One region of the Pseudobacillus sp. FSL P4-0506 genome, then DNA from elsewhere that is predicted to be linked to it. Evidence: a T-box and tRNA genes for the amino acid it is inferred to sense, from the RefSeq annotation. Region 1 holds a T-box; the other holds one or more tRNA genes.

The links. The T-box of region 1 lies ahead of thrS (threonine--tRNA ligase). A T-box ahead of a tRNA ligase gene usually reads a tRNA of that ligase, here a tRNA-Thr.
Region 2: it encodes a tRNA-Thr, which carries the amino acid that the T-box ahead of thrS (threonine--tRNA ligase) is inferred to sense. The anticodon was not compared.

Annotation. Positions count from the first base shown of each region.
Region 1 covers NZ_JBBOOI010000001.1:2,751,241-2,761,776, forward strand. The annotation lists gene MKZ02_RS13890 (glutamate-5-semialdehyde dehydrogenase) at 1-217, opposite strand, end outside; gene proB (glutamate 5-kinase) at 240-1,355, opposite strand; gene MKZ02_RS13900 (NUDIX hydrolase) at 1,648-2,307, opposite strand; gene MKZ02_RS13905 (PAS domain-containing sensor histidine kinase) at 2,493-3,974, shown strand; gene MKZ02_RS13910 (GNAT family N-acetyltransferase) at 4,119-4,649, shown strand; T-box leader at 5,079-5,306, shown strand; T-box leader at 5,352-5,579, shown strand; gene thrS (threonine--tRNA ligase) at 5,628-7,550, shown strand; gene MKZ02_RS13920 (ABC transporter ATP-binding protein) at 7,757-8,719, shown strand; gene MKZ02_RS13925 (ABC transporter permease/substrate-binding protein) at 8,712-10,229, shown strand; gene MKZ02_RS13930 (branched-chain amino acid aminotransferase) at 10,384-10,536, shown strand, end outside.
Region 2 covers NZ_JBBOOI010000002.1:183,661-194,196, reverse strand. The annotation lists rRNA gene MKZ02_RS22975 (23S ribosomal RNA) at 1-838, shown strand, start outside; rRNA gene rrf (5S ribosomal RNA) at 941-1,056, shown strand; tRNA gene MKZ02_RS22965 (tRNA-Glu) at 1,106-1,180, shown strand; tRNA gene MKZ02_RS22960 (tRNA-Val) at 1,184-1,256, shown strand; tRNA gene MKZ02_RS22955 (tRNA-Thr) at 1,277-1,352, shown strand; tRNA gene MKZ02_RS22950 (tRNA-Lys) at 1,378-1,453, shown strand; tRNA gene MKZ02_RS22945 (tRNA-Leu) at 1,461-1,542, shown strand; tRNA gene MKZ02_RS22940 (tRNA-Gly) at 1,597-1,671, shown strand; tRNA gene MKZ02_RS22935 (tRNA-Leu) at 1,678-1,766, shown strand; tRNA gene MKZ02_RS22930 (tRNA-Arg) at 1,780-1,856, shown strand; tRNA gene MKZ02_RS22925 (tRNA-Pro) at 1,871-1,947, shown strand; tRNA gene MKZ02_RS22920 (tRNA-Ala) at 1,973-2,045, shown strand; tRNA gene MKZ02_RS22915 (tRNA-Met) at 2,065-2,138, shown strand; tRNA gene MKZ02_RS22910 (tRNA-Ser) at 2,142-2,234, shown strand; tRNA gene MKZ02_RS22905 (tRNA-Met) at 2,258-2,331, shown strand; tRNA gene MKZ02_RS22900 (tRNA-Asp) at 2,335-2,411, shown strand; tRNA gene MKZ02_RS22895 (tRNA-Phe) at 2,463-2,538, shown strand; tRNA gene MKZ02_RS22890 (tRNA-Tyr) at 2,576-2,660, shown strand; tRNA gene MKZ02_RS22885 (tRNA-His) at 2,670-2,745, shown strand; tRNA gene MKZ02_RS22880 (tRNA-Gln) at 2,762-2,836, shown strand; tRNA gene MKZ02_RS22875 (tRNA-Gly) at 2,846-2,919, shown strand; tRNA gene MKZ02_RS22870 (tRNA-Ile) at 2,931-3,004, shown strand; tRNA gene MKZ02_RS22865 (tRNA-Asn) at 3,011-3,082, shown strand; tRNA gene MKZ02_RS22860 (tRNA-Ser) at 3,096-3,183, shown strand; gene MKZ02_RS22855 (hypothetical protein) at 4,012-4,446, shown strand; gene MKZ02_RS22850 (LTA synthase family protein) at 4,882-6,843, shown strand; partial or broken gene MKZ02_RS24035 (DUF4279 domain-containing protein) at 7,580-8,031, shown strand; gene MKZ02_RS22835 (RND transporter) at 8,224-8,646, shown strand; gene MKZ02_RS22830 (DinB/UmuC family translesion DNA polymerase) at 8,958-9,221, shown strand; gene MKZ02_RS22825 (methyltransferase family protein) at 9,370-9,933, shown strand; gene MKZ02_RS22820 (hypothetical protein) at 10,115-10,536, shown strand, end outside.

The DNA of each region.
Region 1 (10,536 bases):
CCTCCGTTAACTGCAGTCGGTCTAGTAAAGGTGGAACAAATCCGGCAGTTGTTCCATCTTCCATGTCCCGGGCATTTTCCTGTAAAATAAAATCTGCATTGGCAAGCAACGCTTGAGCTATTCTTTCTAGCGCCTCGTTTTTTTCTGCTTCATCCAACATAGCCATTTGATAAGAAGCCGTCTTTAATAGCCTTGCTTTCTCCAGTAATTCTCCCATTATCTCCACTCCGTTCTCTTTGTTAAATAAATACTTTTGTAGTTACCCAATTATCACGATGAATGACCTCAGCCCGTTCATTGATAGAATAATGCCGCGCTTGTGCACCAGCCTGACCTTTCACTTTTTCAAGGTCTGCAGAAGAATAAAAAACCTGTCCTTTGCCGAGCACTTCTCTTTTTTGATTTAAGACCGTGACCACGTCCATGGCATGGAACAAGCCTTCAACAGATAGAACGCCAACGGGCAGTAGGCTTTTTCCTCTTGAAAGAATCGCCTGCTCGGCTCCTTCATCTACTACGATCGCTCCGTTTGTTTTTGCATGATGGGCCAGCCACTGTTTTTTCATTTGCATATGACTTTTGAAGGGAGCGCCAATGTATGTGCCTGCTCCTTTTCCTTCAAGAATATCCATCAGCTTCTCCTTGCCTGTGCCGTTGCCAACAAACACTGGCACTCCAAGAGATAGCGCTTTTTTTGCTGCTAAGAGCTTTGACCTCATTCCTCCGGTACCAATAGAAGTGCTGCTGTCACCAGCATACGACAACAGGTCATCTGTCACTTCAGGAATAAAGTGAAACCGTTTTGCTTCGGGGTTATGAACAGGATTGCTGTCATAAAGCCCATCAATGTCGGTAAGGATAATCAAGGCATTCGCCTGGGTAAAACCGCTCACAAGTGCAGACAGCATGTCGTTATCCCCATAAGTAAGCTCCTCAATGGAAATAGAATCATTCTCGTTAATAATCGGAACAGCGCCTGCCCGCAATAATTCCGACATCGAAGTATAAAAATTATGAAAGCGACCGCGGCTGTAAAAGTCTTCCTTCGTTAACAGCATTTGAGCAGCAACGAGGCCAAAAGGAGCAAGCAAGGAAATATACTTCTGAATCAGCAAGCTTTGCCCAACCGCTGCCGCTGCCTGCTTGGCGGCTATTGCTTTAGGCCGAGAGTTATAGCCAAGAGACCGGAACCCCGCGGCAATGGCTCCAGAAGAAACGACTATGACTTCATGCCCATTTTCACGAAGCTTTGCGATTGCAGACACATGGTCTTGAACTTTTTCTTCCACAATATTTCCTTGTTCATCCGTCAGGGAACTGCTGCCGATCTTCACAACAACCCGTGATTTCTTCACAATCCATCATCCTTTTCTCGTATATAAAAAAAACAGCATGCCCCTCCTCCTTAAAAAGGACGGAGGGCATGCTGTTCCGCGGTACCACCTTTATTGGCGCATAGAAGCGCCCGCTTTAAACCCCGTAACGAGGGAAAACGGCTTATGTTGTCATAAGCGATGCTTAATAAGGGCAGGTTCAACAGCTGCCGGCGAGGAACCTTTCAGCCGGTGGGTCCCACTCTCTGGCGCCTTTCACGTGTTTACTAATCCCTTGATCGTTTAAGTATTCATGATTATTCATAATTATCTATTATTTTTTTGATTTGTCAAGAGGAGGAGGCTCACAAAAGACTCCGGACTTTTTGACTATATCTAGGAAATGTTTAAGAATGCGTGCTGTTAATCCCCAAATAATCCGGTCTTCATAAAAATAAAAGTATTCATCCATTGGGCGTGCCTGCCAATTATAATCTTTCCCCCCGATGATGAGATCAAACGGAAAGCCTTCCTCCGGTTCCACTTTAAAGTTAATCGAGTGGCAGTCTGGGACAGCTTTCAATAAATAATCCAACGGGACAGTGAACACCTCTTCTACTTCCTCTGGATTAGTATTTAATTGGCTGGTCGGCAACGCTCCCACAAACGGAAAGATAATAGTACCAAAAGGGGATAGCATAAAATCAAGCGGAAAAGTATGGTGTATATCTGAGGGTATAACGCCAAGTTCTTCTGCCGTTTCGCGTATTGCAGTGAAGCGCTCGTCTTCATCTTCCGGATCGCACTTTCCACCCGGAAAGCAAACTTCTCCGGGCTGCCGGCGCATCTTATGTGAGCGCACTTCAAACAGGACATGGATGTCTCCTTCTTTTTCAACAAGGGGAAGAAGAACAGCAAACTTCGTAAAATTTTCACTGCCTAAAATGGCTGGCGTCCGTTCTTGAAAGTATTCAAATAACTGCTTTATTTCCATAGCGGCACCTCTTCTTTACGATATGTTTGTCTTTATTATAGTTCATTCGCTGAGAATTGTGTAAAAAGGAATCTGGGCACCTACATTCATATTGGAAATTGTCATAAAAACTCGCCATTTGTTGAAAGGTTTTTGATGAAAAATAAAAGAATTTTAGACATAGTAATAAGGGGGAGAGGATAGAAGTGAAAACCAATGAAACAGAATCCATTTTATCAAATCATTTGCCAGTTGAATGTAATAGTTGGCGTAACGCTTTTTTAAAAGCAGTTTGTGATCCTCTATGTGTCTTTGATCAGAATGGGAAAATTATTGCTGTAAATGAGGCATTTGAACAAGAATACGGCTGGAAATTAAATGAAATACAGGAGGACCTTCTGCCAGTCGTTCCCATACATTTAGAAGGTGAGTTTAGCTTTTTAAAACAAAAGCTCATGTCTGGAGAAACCGTCCACCATTTTAAAACGATTCGCCGGCACAAAGAGGGTTCTTTTCTTCATATGAAAATTTCTATGTCACCTGTATTGGATGCCAATGGACAATTCACCGCTGCGGTTTGCGTCACAAGAAATATTACTCGAAAAATTGAAACAGCCCTCTTATTAGATCGAAAAGTAGAAGAATTAAAAGAAAACGAAAAAAAATTCCTCGACATCTCAGAAAATATTAACGATATTTTTTGCGTATACGACCGTTTTACGAACCGGCTCCTTTATATCAGCCCTTCTTATGAAAAAGTGCTAGGACATCCAAAAAGTAAGATCTATCAAGACCTCAGCTCCTTCATATCAGTTATTCATCCGGAAGACCAGGAGAGATTTAAAAAGTTTGCCAGAGAAGAAGTTTACGGAGAACGAGCAGAAATTGAATACCAGGCTATTCACAAAGATAGCTCTGTTATCTGGCTTCGATCGCGTAAGATCATTGATGAGCGCTTTGAAAACCGGGTCATTGTGATCACACAAGATATTACCAGCTTAAAAGAGAAAGAAATCTTATTGAATAAGAGAGATAAATTAAGTGCAGTCGGACAACTTGCGGCTGGCATTGCTCATGAAGTAAGAAACCCCTTAACCGCTATTAAAGGCTTTACTCAGTTGTGGGGACAAGAAACTCATCATCAATACAGCCAAATTATTCTTTCCGAGCTTGATAGAATTGAGTCAATCATGCAGGAATTTTTAATGCTCGCCAAGCCAAATCAAGAAATGTTTTTTACCGAAAAGGACATTAACAGCATTTTAAGAGATACGATTGCCTTCATGGGGCCCGAAGCTGTACTCTATGGGGTAGAATTAGTTCCTATGTTAGCAGAAGGGCTGCCTTTAGTCAGAGTCGAAGAGAAGCAGATGAAGCAAGTCATTTTAAATTTAATTAAAAATGCCATTGAGGCAATGCCCGATGGAGGAAAGGTAACCATTTGTACAAAACAGGCGGCCAATGGTTCTATTTGCATTGAAGTATCCGACAATGGCATTGGCATTTCTCAAGATCGTATCCCGCATCTGGGAGAACCGTTCTATTCTAATAAAGAAAAAGGAACGGGCCTAGGATTAATGGTTAGCTTCAAAATTATCGAGCATCACAAAGGCAAAATCTTCTTTGAGAGTGAGGAAGGAAAAGGCACAAAAGTAGAAATCCGGCTGCCAGGCACTGATTTTAAATAGTGTCTTGAATTTCTTTTAGATGGTTTTTATGGAATAATCCGTAAAAACCTGTATAATAATCAAGGAATAAACAGAAGGGACTGAATTATGCGCAGATATCAATATTTTTAACTCACCGACAATTTACCTTAGGAGGGAAAAGTATTGATTAAAGATTTGTATACAGAACGGTTACATTTAAGAAAAATGACGATTGCCGATTCATCAAGCTTGTTTAAAATATGGGCTGATCCTGAAGTAACTCAATTCATGAATATCCAGCATTTCACCAATGAAGATGAGGCGAAAGAAATGATTACTTATCTTGAAAAGTTATCTCAAGATAACCAAGCGGTTCGTTTCTCTATTGTTGAGGTGCTATCCAATGAAATTATCGGCTCTTGCGGTTACAATTCCTTGGATTTTGATAATGCCAAAACTGAAATTGGTTATGACATAGCTAGAATGCATTGGGGAAATGGCTATGCAACAGAAGCCGTATCAGCCTTGATTGATTACTCCTTTAACGCGTTAAACTTTAATAGGGTGGAAGCTAAAGTGGAGCCTCAAAATGTCAATTCTATTAAAGTGCTAAAAAAACTAGGTTTCACTTTCGAAGGAACACTGAGACAATGTGAGAAAGTGAAAGACAAATTCGTCGATCTTAATCTTTATTCTAAGTTAAAGTCAGATTAACTTTTTATTTCGATATTGGGGGAAACCACCCGTCGTGTGTCCGAATGAGGCTTAATGAAAAAGATCGAGAGACTAGAAATTTAAAATTATAGTGTTGCCATTTATGATCATTTGTTGTAGTATGTAACATAATTTCAAATGAACTGTTTAAATTTGCGAAAAGCACTGACAAGGACATGGGTTACTTTTACGGTTTTCAGAGAGGGAAGAACAGGCTGAAATCTTCCTAACGCAGGAAAGTAGCTTACCGCCTTTGAGCTGTATTGGGGAACTTGAAGTATCCAATGCCGTCTATGCTACGTTACAGCACCAGAGCCATAAGCCGTCCATTGAGCTTATGGGAAGTTGGGTGGAACCACGGGTTAATGCACACTCGTCCCTTGTTGGGGGATGAGTGTGTTTTTTTATTTTACCAACAAAAAAATAAGGATTACTGCGATGAGAAGGACACGAATTATTTTTACGGCTTTCAGAGAGGGAAGAACAGGCTGAAATCTTCCTAGCTTAGGGAAATAGTTTACCGCCTTTGAGCTGTATTGGGGAACTTGAAGTATCCAATGCCGTCTATGCTACGTTACAGCACCAAAGCCATAAGCCGTCCATTGAGCTTATGGGAAGTTGGGTGGAACCACGGGTTAATACACACTCGTCCCTTGTTGAGGGATGAGTGTGTTTTTTTATTTTACCAACAAAAAAATAAGGATTACTGCGATGAGAAGGACACGAATTATTTTTACGGCTTTCAGAGAGGGAAGAACAGGCTGAAATCTTCCTAGCTTAGGGAAATAGTTTACCGCCTTTAAGCTGTATTGGGGAACTTGAAGTATCCAATGCCGTCTATGCTACGTTACAGCACCAAAGCCATAAGCCATCTATTGAGCTTATGGGAAGTTGGGTGGAACCACGGGTTAATGCACACTCGTCCCTTGTTGGGGGATGGGTGTGTTTTTTTATTTATTTTTAAAAGGAGTGTTTAGGATGATAGGCAAGGAAAAAATCAAAGTTACACTTTCAGACGGAAACATAAAGGAATTTGCGAAAGGCACAACAGTGGAGACTATAGCCAATTCCATCAGCCTCTCCCTGGGGAAAAATGCAGTTGCAGCAAAGGCAGATGGGGAGTTGGTAGATCTAAGTCATCATCTGCAAAAAGATGTGGAGCTTTCTATTTTAACACTGCACTCTAAAGAAGGATTGTCTATTTTGCGGCATACATCGGCTCATGTATTGGCACAGGCAACGAAAAGACTTTATGGAGAGGTGAAATTAGGAATAGGGCCAGTCATTGAAAATGGTTTTTACTATGATATGAAATTAAATCATAGCTTGACTCCAAAGGACTTGTTTGCGATTGAAAGAGAGATGAAGAACATTGTAAAAGAGAATTTACCAATCAAGCGAATCGACGTGTCTTACAAAGAAGCTGAAATGCTGTTTAAAGAAAGAGAAGAACCATTCAAGTTAGAAATATTAAAGGAGATCGGACAGGGTGAGAAGATCACTCTTTACCAACAAGGAGAGTTTATTGACCTTTGCCGTGGTCCGCATCTTCCTTCTACAGGATTGATCAAGGCATTCAAACTAACTCGTGTCTCGGGAGCTTATTGGCGGGGCGATAGTCAAAATGACGTTCTCCAACGGGTGTACGGTGTAGCATTTAACAGAGAAAAAGAGGTAGAGGAGTATTTGAATTTCTTGGAAGAAGCAGAAAAGCGAGACCATCGCAAATTAGGAAAACAGTTGGAACTGTTTATGTTTTCTGAAGAAGCACCCGGCATGCCGTTTTATCTACCGAAAGGCCAAATTGTCAGGAATGAACTAGAGGCATTTTTGCGGGAGCTGCAAAAGAGTGCCGATTATGACGAAGTGCGCTCACCATTTATGATGAATCAGCGGGTGTGGGAACAATCCGGTCACTGGGATCATTATCACGAAAATATGTATTTTTCTGAAGTGGATCATGCTAGATTTGCTCTGAAACCAATGAATTGTCCGGGTCACATGCTCATTTTTAAAAATAATCTATACTCTTATCGAGATCTGCCCATTCGTTTCGCTGAGTTCGGTCAAGTCCACCGACATGAATATAGTGGTGCCTTAAACGGAATGTTCCGAGTCCGTACGTTTTGCCAGGATGATGCTCATATTTTCGTGCGAGAGGATCAAATCGAGAGTGAAATTAAGCAAGTATTTTCTCTGATTAACAAGGTATATCGCACGTTTGGTTTTGAGTATTCAGTGGAGCTTTCCACTCGTCCAAAGAATTCACTCGGCACTGACGACCTTTGGGAGATGTCTGAGGGAGCATTGAAAAATGTCCTCGAAAGCTTAGAGATTCATTACGAGATAAATGAAGGGGACGGAGCGTTTTATGGACCAAAAATTGATTTCCATATCAAAGACGCCTTGAAGCGAAGCCACCAATGTGCCACAATCCAGCTGGATTTCCAAATGCCAGAGAAATTTGGTTTAACCTATATTAATGAACATAACGAGAAGGTCCGTCCCGTTGTGATTCACCGTGCTGTGTTTGGCTCCATTGATCGTTTCTTTGGCATTTTAATTGAACACTTTGCAGGTGCTTTTCCTGTTTGGCTTGCACCGACTCAAGTCGAAATTATCCCTGTTTCATCGGTTCATCTCGACCATTGCTTGAAAGTTGAATCCGAATTAAAGCAATCAGGAATAAGAGCGAGAACTGATAAAAGCGAGGAAAAAATCGGATACAAAATAAGAGAAGCCCAGATAAAGAAAACTCCATACATTCTAGTGCTAGGAGACAACGAAGTGAAAGAGAAGACAGTAAACGTCAGAAAGTATGGAGAGCAACAATCGAAAATGGTTTCGTTGGCTGACTTCAAGAAGACAATTCTGCAGCAAATAAAAGAACGCAGGAAATAAGAAAAGAGCAAGGCCATTTGAGAATAAAAAAGTCGATCCCTTTAAGGAAGTCGGCTTTTTTGTTCTTACAGTTGCTTACCTGATCATGCGGAACATTCATCTTACTTGATTGCTTGCAGCGGGCCTTTTCATTTGATGAAAAAGAAGAGTTTGTTAGTATGAATAGTTAGGGAAATAATTAGGAAAAAGAGAAAAGAGGAGTGAATATGATTCAATTTGAAAAGGTCTCAAAAAAATACCCTGATGGGACCATAGCTGTTCAATCTATTGATTTATCCATACGCAAAGGAGAGTTTCTTATTCTGGCCGGCCCAAGCGGCTGCGGAAAAACAACGACTTTGAAAATGATTAACCGGTTAATTGATGCGACAGAGGGCACAATTGCTATCAACGGAAAAAATATAAATGATTATAATATTCATGAGCTCCGTTGGAACATCGGTTATGTTCTTCAGCAGATTGCTCTGTTTCCACACATGACAGTCCAAGAGAACATTGCTGTGGTACCGGAATTAAAAAAATGGAGCCGGCCCCAAATAAAGAAGAGGATAGATGAGCTTTTAGTCATGGTAGGACTGGACCCCCATACATATAGAGATCGAAAGCCAACAGAATTATCGGGCGGCCAACAGCAGCGAATAGGTGTGGCTCGCGCCTTAGCCGCCGATCCGGACATCTTATTAATGGACGAGCCATTCAGCGCTTTGGATCCAGTCAGCAGGGAGAAAATGCAGGATGATATAGTTGAGTTGCAAAAACGCATTCATAAAACCATTGTGTTCGTGACCCATGACATGCAGGAAGCCTTTAAGCTAGGAGATCGAATTTGTTTAATGAAAGAGGGAGAAATTGTTCAGATCGACACCCCGGAGGCGATCTTTAACGATCCGGCCAATCAGTTTATTGAACAGTTTATCGGTACAGCTCGCCCGTTCACACTGGGAACACTCACAGCTGAACAGGCTCTTGAAAAACAACTCGTTCTTGTAAAACAGCCAGGGATCCGGACGATTCAGGCAACCTTGCCGTTAGAAGAAGCGATTGACCTGTTGCTGCAAGCCGAACAGGTCCAAGTCGAAAAAGACGGGAGAATTATTGGCGTGCTTACGAGACAATCAGCCCTTGCTTATTTATCGGACAGGCTGAAGGAGCGACGGACACATGGATAACTTTATCGCTGTTTTTAATGAACGCAAGGCGGACATGCTGCACTCGCTGCTTGAGCATGTACAACTTTCTCTGATTTCCCTGTTTTTCGCGGTACTGATCGCTATTCCCCTTGGCATTTATTTAACGAGGCATAGAAAGGCCGCAGAAAGTATTATCGGCATGACTGCCGTTCTTCAAACCATTCCATCACTCGCTTTGCTTGGATTAATGATCCCGATATTTGGAATCGGTCGGCTGCCGGCCATTATCGCTCTGGTTATTTATGCTCTGCTTCCCATTCTTCGTAATACATACACGGGGATTACCGGGGTTGATCCCTCACTTTCTGAAGCCGCCAGAGCGATGGGAATGAAAAACCATCAACAGTTAATCAAAGTGGAGCTTCCACTCGCTATGCCGGTGATGATGGCAGGCATCCGGACAGCCATGGTGTTAATTGTCGGAACGGCCACATTGGCAGCTTTAATCGGAGCAGGGGGGCTTGGCGATATTATTCTGCTCGGTATTGACCGCAATAATGCCTCCTTGATCGTTCTTGGAGCTGTCCCAGCCGCGTTGCTTGCTATCTTCTTTGATATTGTGCTGAAGGCCGCAGAGAGAGCTTCATTTAAGCGCTCACTGATGGTGACGGGGATAGCTGTTCTGGCAGCTTGTGTACTCCTGCTGGCCCCATCCCTCATGAAAAACAAGCAGGAGACGCTTGTTATTGCTGGGAAATTGGGCAGTGAACCTGAAATATTAATGAATATGTACAAACTGCTCATTGAACAAGATACCGATCTGCAAGTGGAATTAAAACCAGGGCTCGGGAAAACATCTTTTGTCTTTAATGCTCTGCGTGCGAAAGAAATTGATATTTACCCGGAATTTACAGGAACGGCTCTTTCTGAATTTTTAAAGGAGGAAGCAAAGAGCACAGATCGGCAAGCGGTGTATCGACAAGCGCAAACCGGTTTGCTTGAAAAGTATGATATGGTACTGCTTCGCCCGATGGCTTACAATAACACTTACGCATTAGCCGTGCCGGATCAAACAGCACAAACATTGAGCTTAAAAACAATCTCGGATTTAAAAAAAGTGGAAAAACAAATGAAGGCAGGGTTTACATTAGAGTTTTCTGATCGTGAAGATGGCTACCGTGGCATTCAAAAAAAATACAATCTCCATTTTCCATTCGTCAAAACGATGGAGCCCAAGCTGCGTTACCAGGCTATCAAGTCGGGAGATATTAATTTAATAGATGCTTATTCTACAGATAGTGAGCTGCAACAGTTCCATTTAACAGTGTTAGAAGATGACCTCCATCTATTTCCACCATATCAAGGAGCCCCATTGTTAAGAGAGGAAACATTGAAAAAGTATCCGGAGGTTGAACAGACACTAAATAAGCTGGCAGGAAAAGTGACCGATGAGCAGATGCGAGAGATGAATTATAAAGTGAATGTAGCGAATCAAGAAGCAGAAAAGGTGGCGGAGGAATTTTTAAAAGAGGAAGGACTTTTGAAATAGAAAAATCTGGTTGGACAAAAAAATGAAAATGTTTTACAATAATTTTGCACTAAACTATTGTGAAAAGATTCTAAAAAATTGTAAAATGGTACGTATATAATTATTTATCCCTTTACTTTTCACCAAATTCATATACAGCAAGGAGACAGTGCGAATGAAAGAACATACTATCCAACTCAACTTAAGTCCTGAAAGAAAGCCAAAGCCACAAGGAGAAGAACTGGGCTTTGGAAAAATATTCACGGACCATATGTTTATTATGGATTATACGGAAGGGCAAGGTTGGCACGATCCACGTATTGTTCCC
Region 2 (10,536 bases), on a different contig from region 1:
ACCCCGTGGAGCTTTACTGCAGCCTGATATTGAATTTCGGCACAGCTTGTACAGGATAGGTAGGAGCCTTTGAAACCGGAGCGCCAGCTTCGGTGGAGGCGTCGGTGGGATACTACCCTGGCTGTGTTGAACTTCTAACCCGCACCCGTGATCCGGGTGGGAGACAGTGTCAGGCGGGCAGTTTGACTGGGGCGGTCGCCTCCTAAAGAGTAACGGAGGCGCCCAAAGGTTCCCTCAGAATGGTTGGAAATCATTCGCAGAGTGTAAAGGCACAAGGGAGCTTGACTGCGAGACCTACAAGTCGAGCAGGGACGAAAGTCGGGCTTAGTGATCCGGTGGTTCCGCATGGAAGGGCCATCGCTCAACGGATAAAAGCTACCCCGGGGATAACAGGCTTATCTCCCCCAAGAGTCCACATCGACGGGGAGGTTTGGCACCTCGATGTCGGCTCATCGCATCCTGGGGCTGTAGTCGGTCCCAAGGGTTGGGCTGTTCGCCCATTAAAGCGGTACGCGAGCTGGGTTCAGAACGTCGTGAGACAGTTCGGTCCCTATCCGTCGCGGGCGCAGGAAATTTGAGAGGAGCTGTCCTTAGTACGAGAGGACCGGGATGGACGCACCGCTGGTGTACCAGTTGTCTTGCCAAAGGCATCGCTGGGTAGCTATGTGCGGACGGGATAAGTGCTGAAAGCATCTAAGCATGAAGCCCCCCTCAAGATGAGATTTCCCATAGCGCAAGCTAGTAAGATCCCTGAAAGATGATCAGGTAGATAGGTTCGAGGTGGAAGCGTGGCGACACGTGGAGCTGACGAATACTAATCGATCGAGGACTTATCCTAATGATACGCCTAACGGCGTCACACATGAAATGGCACGGAGTTGCCGGTTACTGACACATATTATCCAGTTTTGAAAGAACAAACTCTTTCAACTTTATACAGTCTGGTGGCGATAGCGAAGAGGTCACACCCGTTCCCATCCCGAACACGGAAGTTAAGCTCTTCAGCGCCGATGGTAGTTGGGGGATTCCCCCTGTGAGAGTAGGACGCTGCCAGGCAAGCCCCCTAATCGGGGTTTTTCTTTTGGTTTCCTTTACATACATAGAAGGCCCCTTGGTCAAGCGGTTAAGACACCGCCCTTTCACGGCGGTAACACGGGTTCGAATCCCGTAGGGGTCACCATTTGGAGGATTAGCTCAGCTGGGAGAGCACCTGCCTTACAAGCAGGGGGTCGGCGGTTCGATCCCGTCATCCTCCATTTTTGCCTTTACCTAGTAAGCCGGTGTAGCTCAATTGGTAGAGCAACTGACTTGTAATCAGTAGGTTGGGGGTTCAAGTCCTCTTGCCGGCACCATTTCCCTTTCAACTTTTTTCAGAACGAGCCATTAGCTCAGTTGGTAGAGCATCTGACTTTTAATCAGAGGGTCGAAGGTTCGAGTCCTTCATGGCTCACCATTTATATGCGGGTGTGGCGGAATTGGCAGACGCACCAGACTTAGGATCTGGCGCCGCAAGGCGTGGGGGTTCGACTCCCTTCACCCGCATCGTTTTTTCTCTTAAATCTTTTTTAGTGAAAAGGCAGAACATTCTGCGGAAATGCGGAAGTAGTTCAGTGGTAGAACACCACCTTGCCAAGGTGGGGGTCGCGGGTTCGAATCCCGTCTTCCGCTCCATATCATGCCGGGGTGGCGGAACTGGCAGACGCACAGGACTTAAAATCCTGCGGTAGGTGACTACCGTACCGGTTCGATTCCGGTCCTCGGCACCATTTATAAAGCAATGCGCCCGTAGCTCAATTGGATAGAGCGTTTGACTACGGATCAAAAGGTTAGGGGTTCGACTCCTCTCGGGCGCGCCATTTAACCGTTTTTACGGGAAGTAGCTCAGCTTGGTAGAGCACTTGGTTTGGGACCAAGGGGTCGCAGGTTCGAATCCTGTCTTCCCGACCAGTTATTGCTCTAAATATTGTAACGTGGGGCCTTAGCTCAGCTGGGAGAGCGCCTGCTTTGCACGCAGGAGGTCAGCGGTTCGATCCCGCTAGGCTCCATTGATTTTATATTTAGTTTGGCGGTGTAGCTCAGCTGGCTAGAGCGTGCGGTTCATACCCGCAAGGTCGGGGGTTCGATCCCCTCCGCCGCTATATGGAGGAATACCCAAGTCTGGCTGAAGGGATCGGTCTTGAAAACCGACAGGCGGGTTAAACCGCGCGGGGGTTCGAATCCCTCTTCCTCCGCCATAATTATTTTTATATGTTATCGTCGCGGGGTGGAGCAGTCCGGTAGCTCGTCGGGCTCATAACCCGAAGGTCGCAGGTTCAAATCCTGTCCCCGCAATCTGGTCCGGTAGTTCAGTTGGTTAGAATGCCTGCCTGTCACGCAGGAGGTCGCGGGTTCGAGTCCCGTCCGGACCGCCATATTTCTTCCAGCAAGGAGTGTCTTGCTGTTGATATATAATATTTTTGTGTGGCTCAGTAGCTCAGTCGGTAGAGCAATGGACTGAAAATCCATGTGTCGGCGGTTCGATTCCGTCCTGAGCCACCATTTTTTCATTGTCTAAAAAACTATCTCTATTTCAGATGGAGGGGTAGCGAAGTGGCTAAACGCGGCGGACTGTAAATCCGCTCCCTCCGGGTTCGGCGGTTCGAATCCGTCCCCCTCCACCAGTGAGAATGGCGGTCGTGGCGAAGTGGTTAACGCATCGGATTGTGGCTCCGACACTCGTGGGTTCGATTCCCATCGATCGCCCCATACATATTATTATTAATGGGCTATAGCCAAGCGGTAAGGCAACGGACTTTGACTCCGTCATGCGCTGGTTCGAATCCAGCTAGCCCAGCCAGTTTTTAATGCGGGTGTAGTTTAATGGTAAAACCTCAGCCTTCCAAGCTGATGTCGTGAGTTCGATTCTCATCACCCGCTCCATTTGCATAAATGGGCCTGTAGCTCAGCTGGTTAGAGCGCACGCCTGATAAGCGTGAGGTCGGTGGTTCGAGTCCATTCAGGCCCACTTTATTCCGCAGTAGCTCAGTGGTAGAGCAATCGGCTGTTAACCGATCGGTCGCAAGTTCGAATCTTGCCTGCGGAGTTTTTATTTTTCTGGGGAAGTACTCAAGAGGCTGAAGAGGCGCCCCTGCTAAGGGTGTAGGTCGCGTAAGCGGCGCGAGGGTTCAAATCCCTCCTTCTCCGTCATACATATAGTTTTCTTCCAAAACACCCTTATTCTTCTATGGGAAGAATAAGGGTGTTTTTTACATCTATAAGTTTATAATCTCCGAAGCGGAAATTTGAAGCGCTAAGGCAAGTAAAAACATGCAAGAGCTCTCGTTTCTTTGTATGTTTTGTCATTACATTTATGGAAGATTTTTTTCTTGATTTTTCCACAATTAAGCCTGTAAAAAACTATTAAACCGGTGATCATCCGGCCAGCGCCATTTTCAAATGACGGCATAAAGGCAAAAAAGTTGTTACTAAGAGTGTACGGGTGATTTACTTAATGCTTAGAGGTTTTATCCATCTAAAGAGCTGAGTTGTGGAACAATCACTTTAATGCTAAGCTATAAAAAACTATGAGAAAGGGTATGTGAAATATGTCCATAATCATTATTAGCATAGTATTCGCATTTATATGGATTGCAGCGATTTATGAACTCATTAAACCTTTAAAAGAGCAGAATAACCGGAAAATCATTACTCTAACATCTTTCGGTACTTTATCAACATTAATTATTACTATTTCACTTTTTCAAAACTTTACTTTCTGAGAAAAGGCAGCTGCCTTAAGGATTTTATAATCGGTAAATGAACGCTTTAAGTGAATAAGCAGCAAAAAGGATCTTCTAATGAAGGTCCTTTCCTATACCAATAACGGAGCTTATATTAATCAAAGAGGGGATTGTAATTTCTAAACAAAAAGCTTTAATTATTATTGTTATGTTAGCAGCCGTACTTATTTCAATCATGTCTTACATGATGAGATACCCTATTAAAAATAATAACGACGACATCCAAGCGTATTTGGCAAAGTGGGAAAACCAAACTTCTGGCCGTTCTAATGTGAAACTTACATTGGTACAAGCCGTACATCTGGGAGAATCGAGTATACATGTTGCTCTTTACAAAGTTGATTCGAACTTACATAAGGCTATTTTAGAAGAAGGCCTCAATAGAAATCTTCGTATTCTTTACAGTGGTACTATCAACAGTGGCTTAGCTTATGAAGGAATTGAAACAAGTGAAGGTCAGTATGGAGTAGTTATGGGGCGGATTAATAATGATAAGGTCGCTTCTATAAAAGTGGAATTACAAAATGTTTCGTTTGATTATAAAATTAAAGTGCCTCATGAGCCATATTTTATTATGGCTACTAAATTGCCTAAAGAAATAAAAGAAGAAACATATGCAGGTTTCCATTTCTTTAATAAACAGAACCAGGAAATTTCATTGGAATAGCTTTGAGTGATTGAAGCCGAAACAAGCGGCAGTGAAGGGATCAAGTAATTTGTTCACACGATTATATTATTGCCAGATCCATTCTGATAACACCCCTCCTCATAATAAAGGAGGGGTTACTTAGTGTCGTCCTATAAAGAAGAGGGGAAGTATGTTCTTTGCCATTCATTCTGTACGTGCCATATGCTCCTCCGCATTGTCATAATCTTCCGTACTGACAGGAGTGCAGTATTGGACCTCTAGGTTATTAGTAGCATCTTGCTTAATTTGTTCACTTGGACACACGGCGGACATATAAACAGTGTACGGTAGAGAAGTGATAGACCTTCATCACTTTGCTTAAAGTCAAGAATCTCAACTTTAGATAGTCCAAAGAAAGTACCACTAGATTAATAGTTTTAGAAAAGAAGTTTGCTAGAAAGTAGGTTTACAAGAATGAATAATGTGTTTCAAAAGGTGCAAGGATTTTCGAACAAATTTATTGGCTTTTTTATTATAGCAGCCGTTCTTCTATGGGTGAAAACCTATGTTGTCCAATTAACACAATTTGAATTAGGAATAGATAATTCTGTACAGAAGTTTCTGCTGTTTCTGAACCCTTTAGGCTCGTCTTTACTGTTTTTAGGGTTGGCGTTCTTTTTTAAAGGAAGAAGAAAGTATATAGCCCTATTAATCATAGATACACTCTTGTCCATCCTGGTGTTTGCTAATGTTTTGTATTACCGGTCATTCAATGACTTTGTCACGTTGCCGACGTTAACCCAAACGGAAAACTTAGGCGATGTAAGCACAAGTATAGTGTATCTTTTAAAACCATATGACTTTTTATTTTTCATTGATCTTGTCCTTTTGGCAGGACTGCTGGCCTTGAAGTTTGTGAAGATCGAAATGAAAGATACGAATCGCTTGAAAGCAAGCACAGTCCTATTGTTAGGTATGGGAATTTCAGGTGTTAACTTAGCATTAGCAGAGGCCGATCGCCCTGAATTATTGACAAGGGGATTTGATCGTAAATATATCGTAAAGTATTTAGGGATGTATAATTACACCATTTACGATGCTGTTCAAAGCACAAGGGCCTCTGCACAAAGGGTACTGGCAGATAGTGATGACATCACAGAAGTGAACAATTATGTAAAAACAAATTATGCAGAACCAAATCCGAAATACTTCGGTGCAGCTAAAGGCATGAATGTCGTCTATTTGCACCTTGAGTCCATTCAAAACTTTTTAATTGATTATAAATTACACGGGGAAGAAGTGACACCATTTTTAAATTCGTTAACAAGGGATAAAAACACCCTTTATTTTGATAACTTTTTCCACCAAACAGCCCAAGGAAAAACGGCGGATGCAGAATTTATGATTGAAAACTCTTTATACGGTCTGCCGCAAGGGGCAGCCTTTACTACCAAAGGGTTAAACACATATCAGGCAGCTCCAGCTATTTTAGATCGGTATGATTATACTTCGGCTGTATTCCATGGAAATTCGGGAAGCTTTTGGAACCGTAACGAGATTTATAAATCACTTGGTTACGATCGATTTTTTGATTCCAGCTACTATGAAATGAATCCGAAAGATTTAGCGGATTACGGCTTAATGGACAAGCCATTTTTTGAGCAGTCAATGCCTTTGTTAAAATCATTGCCGCAGCCATTTTACACGAAATTTATCACAGTAAGTCATCATTATCCGTTTACGATAGCGGATGAGGAGACAACGATTGCGCCTCATACAACCGGTGATAAATCTGTTGACCGTTATTTTCAAACGGCCCGATATGCAGATGAAGCGTTAAGGCAATTCTTTACGGCTCTAAAAGAATCAGGCTTGTATGATAACACGGTGATCGTTATGTACGGCGATCATTATGGCATTTCTGAAAATCATAATAAGGCGATGAAGCAGGTGTTAGGAAAAGAGATAACCCCTTTTGAAAGTACGGGATTACAAAGAGTACCTTTATTCATTCACGCACCTGGCATCCAAGGGGGAGTCAACCACGAATACAGCGGACAAATTGATCTGCTTCCAACACTTCTCCATCTACTTGGAATTGATTCAAAGGAATATATTCAATTCGGCACAGATATATTATCCGATAAGCACGATTCGCTGGTCCCATTCCGTAATGGCGACTTCGTTAGTCCGGCCGTTACGTCCATTAACGGCAAGTTTTACAATTCATCTACAGGAGAAAAATTAGAAGAAGCCCGGCTTTCAAAAGCTAAGGAACTTCAGCAAGAGGCGGAGTACAAACTAGAGCTTTCAGACCGAGTTGTAAATGGTGATTTGCTTAGATTTTATTCACCGCCAAACTTTACACCCGTAGACAGGTCGGAATACGACTATACCAATACCGGAGAGTTAGAAATAAATAAGGAAGAGAAGTAGACAGAGATATATCAATGAGCTGCCCCCCGAACACTGGAAGGTTAAAAGTTCCTTTGTCCGGGGGTTTCTGTTCGTGTAAGTGTTTTTTCTTCATCTTGTGCAGAGATAATAAAGTCATTTAAAAAATAACCTAGTTGTTTAAAAATTCTTCTGCCACTAACGGGGTAGTTTAATTAAATAACAGTTATTAACAAATTTGTTTAATCGTACATAGTTGTTCTGCTATTCCCCACGAAAGCGAGAGAATACGAGCCTTAATGGTATTTCAAAATGTTTTTTCTTTGTAATGGTTCTAATTGGGCTATTTTTTAGCACTATCTTTCAAGATATGGCATGTTGGGGGTGGTATAGGTAAAGATAAAGATGCAGATCATACTAATCTGTGTATTATTTGTAATAGCTTCGTTATTAGGGGATATTTGCTCAAGGTTTAGGGTTTATAATTTATGGTCTAACAGAGTTCGGTAATGTTGCAGTTTTTGGGTGGTCAACGTATTTAAATTGGTTCTTCTACGTTATGATGGTAGCAATGATAATCATGTCTATTGCTAAGAAGGAGGCAAAAGATAACAGAGTGAAGGTTCTCTTCGTTGTTGTTCTTCTGTCAGGTATTTTAGTATCGATGTGGTCGTTGTTTGTAATTCCTATGAGTTTGTGAGAGTTATACATTCGTGAGATAAGGAACATTATCACTATACAAATGGAAAGTAAGAATTATCGGAGGGAAAAGTTTAATTTGGATAAAACTCAAGTAATGGTTTACTTTACATTGTATGGAGATGAATTTTCAATTGATTATGTGACTGAAACATTGGAAATTGAACCTACAAAAACCTATAAAAAGGGTGATGTTATTGTAAGGCCCCTTAATCAAAACATTACTTCCACAAAAATCATTATCGATTAGAAACAGCTTGGGAATTAAGCACAGGCTACCAAGAGTCCTTTGATGTGAAAGAGCAAATGGACCAAATTTTAGGACGGTTAAAAAATAAAGCAGCTTTAATAAATCAGTTGAAAATGGAGTATGAATTGGAATGCCATTTTTCCATTGTTGTAATAATGGAAAGTGGATACACACCCGGTTTGCATATTGATAAGGAACAGATTGAATTTGCAAATAGTATAAAAGCTGAATTTGATATAGATTTGTATGCGAACCCTTATGATGAAAATTTTGAGGACTAAAAAAGCAATTATGCTTCAACTAACAGAGGCGTTGATCTAAGAAGGGTGAACGCTTTTTTGTTTAAGTTCTTATTGGACAAACGGGGCAGTTTTCTCGAAGAAGGAGAAGTTCCTTTTCTGTTGAAGTTGTAGTAAACGAATCAATTACTTTTTGGTCAGTAGGACATTTCGGGAGGGAGTCAAGGAGATTAAATGAAAAATAAAAACCTGAACACTATAAATTGGAGTATTTTCATACTAGTTGTATTGACAGCGGTTATTACTGCAATTATCACACTATATGATTTATACAATACACCTGCCTTTGGTGAAGATGCACAATCTCGTGCGGGATTCCGTTGGGGGACACTCCATATTATTATCTCGATCACCATACTGAGCATTTCCGTTTTTTTAGCAGTAGGTTGGAAAAGTTTCTTCCCGTTTAACGTTCCTATTGCTATCATTCTGGTTGGTTTTTGTTATTTATTATTTTTTCTTACATTTACGATTGGATGGGTCGGTGTACAGGGTATGCTTGGCTTCATTATAGCTTTGCTAATAGGGATGATTTTAATAATTTCTTATTCAATTTCTTTTCTTATTCAACGTCGCAAGGCTATCAATAAAAGTTAATCATTTGAATTGTTTTAAAAACAACCTTATCAGTTATTGGGTGGCAAGGTTTACTGAACCTGTCTTTTCTGGACAGTTATCTTTTCTTATTATAGTGGCGGGGCAGCATCCTTGTTATAAGTTTGTGAAAATATGTACTTAAAGTAAATGGGGCTTTAGTTAAAGAAGGAATACTAGAAGGACTCTATGGGACAGGGTTCTTTTTGTTTGCCCAAAAATCCACACCATCGTTTAACAAATCTTTCGCTTTAAGGATAAGATGTCGTTCGTAAAAGCTCACTTTTGCGCAAAAACTATTTTCTAAAAGTCAAATAATAATTCGTGCTTATTATAACGAACGAGCGATTATGATTGTGATTCATGAAATAGTCGATGAAGTAGCGATGAGACTTCGTTTGCCCCATGTAGCAGCAGGAAAAGTCACTCTTGCTCAGGACATTGAAGAAAGGGGAGTTAAACATCAAATGCAACTGTCTAGACAGACAAACTGCACGAAAGACCTGAATACTCAATTTGAAAAACTGTTTAAGACATATTGGAGAGGACAGCCGATCCGGCAAATTTATGTTGTGTAATGATAATAAAGTTGTTTAAATCATAATAAAGTCATTTAAAACTAAAATAGCTGTTATGATATTCAACGAACGGGCCATTTGACGGAATAAGATTTAAAGGAGAAACGAAGAGGACAAGATAAAAATAGTAAACTAAGGGTGGTTCAGTATGCAAGAATCTATTGCCGTTATTACAATAGTTTTGTTGATAACGATGGTAATCATTCGTTCAATACAATTAAAAAAACTTGGCATTAAAGCCTTTAAATTTGGCGAAATGGACAGAAGAGATTTCATTATACCTCCATTTGCTGTGCTATTATTTTATGTGATTTTTTCCAATATCATTAACCTACCACGTTTGGGAACAGAACTGTTTAGAAATGAATCCGTTGGCTGGATCGGGGTAGTCTTATGCTTACTCGGTCTTTCACTATTCCTATACAGCTTAATTTCATTCGGGAAAAGCTTTAGGGTGGGAATAGATGAAGATAACCCAGGTTCTTTAATTACAACTGGAGCTTTTGCCATAAGTCGAAATCCGATATATACTGCTTTTGGTTTAGTCTTATTAGGAGAATTTTTCATTTACCCGAATTGGATTTTATTATTATATTTGATTGTAGGTTATTGGCTTTTTAATCGGCAAGTACTTCTTGAGGAACAATCATTGATGAAGATTTACGGTGAAGAATATAAACAATACTGTAAAAAAGTTCGTCGTTACCTTTAGTTAAACGATCTTATTAAGCAATAGGGCGTGATTGTGGCATAAAGATTTGATTTTTTAAACAACTTTACTGTCACTCAACAAGCTGTACAAGAAAGTTTAAAAGAGTTAAAGGCATTAGGATAGTTGTGAATAAATAATTATGAAACAAAGTGAGTTAGAACCTTGTAGAGGAGATGAGAAGATGACAATTAGTGCAGAGAGGAAGGCCTCAAGATTGATGAGGTTGCGTAGAATTTGCGGTTATGGTGCCGCAATAGCAGTAACACCTTACCTCCTGATCAAAATCGTATGGACTTTTGGTCTCTTCCTTCCAACCGAGCAAATGGGTGGCGCTAGCTGGCGCATTATAAACGCAGTAACCGCGGTTCTCGCTGCGATTGGTATCCTTCTTGCAATGGCGTTTTGCAGACCATGGGGGGAGCGGCTACCTGCGTGGTTGGTTGCTCTACCTATTTGGGTTGGTACCGGTTTGCTCGTTCCGATGCTGCTGATTGCACCGGTTCTGGGCCCTGCAGCTATGATCCGGGATCAAGAAGCAGGTGCTGCCAATTTCTGGGTATACGAGCAGCTCTTCGTCATGATCTCACTTTTCGGGATCGGCAT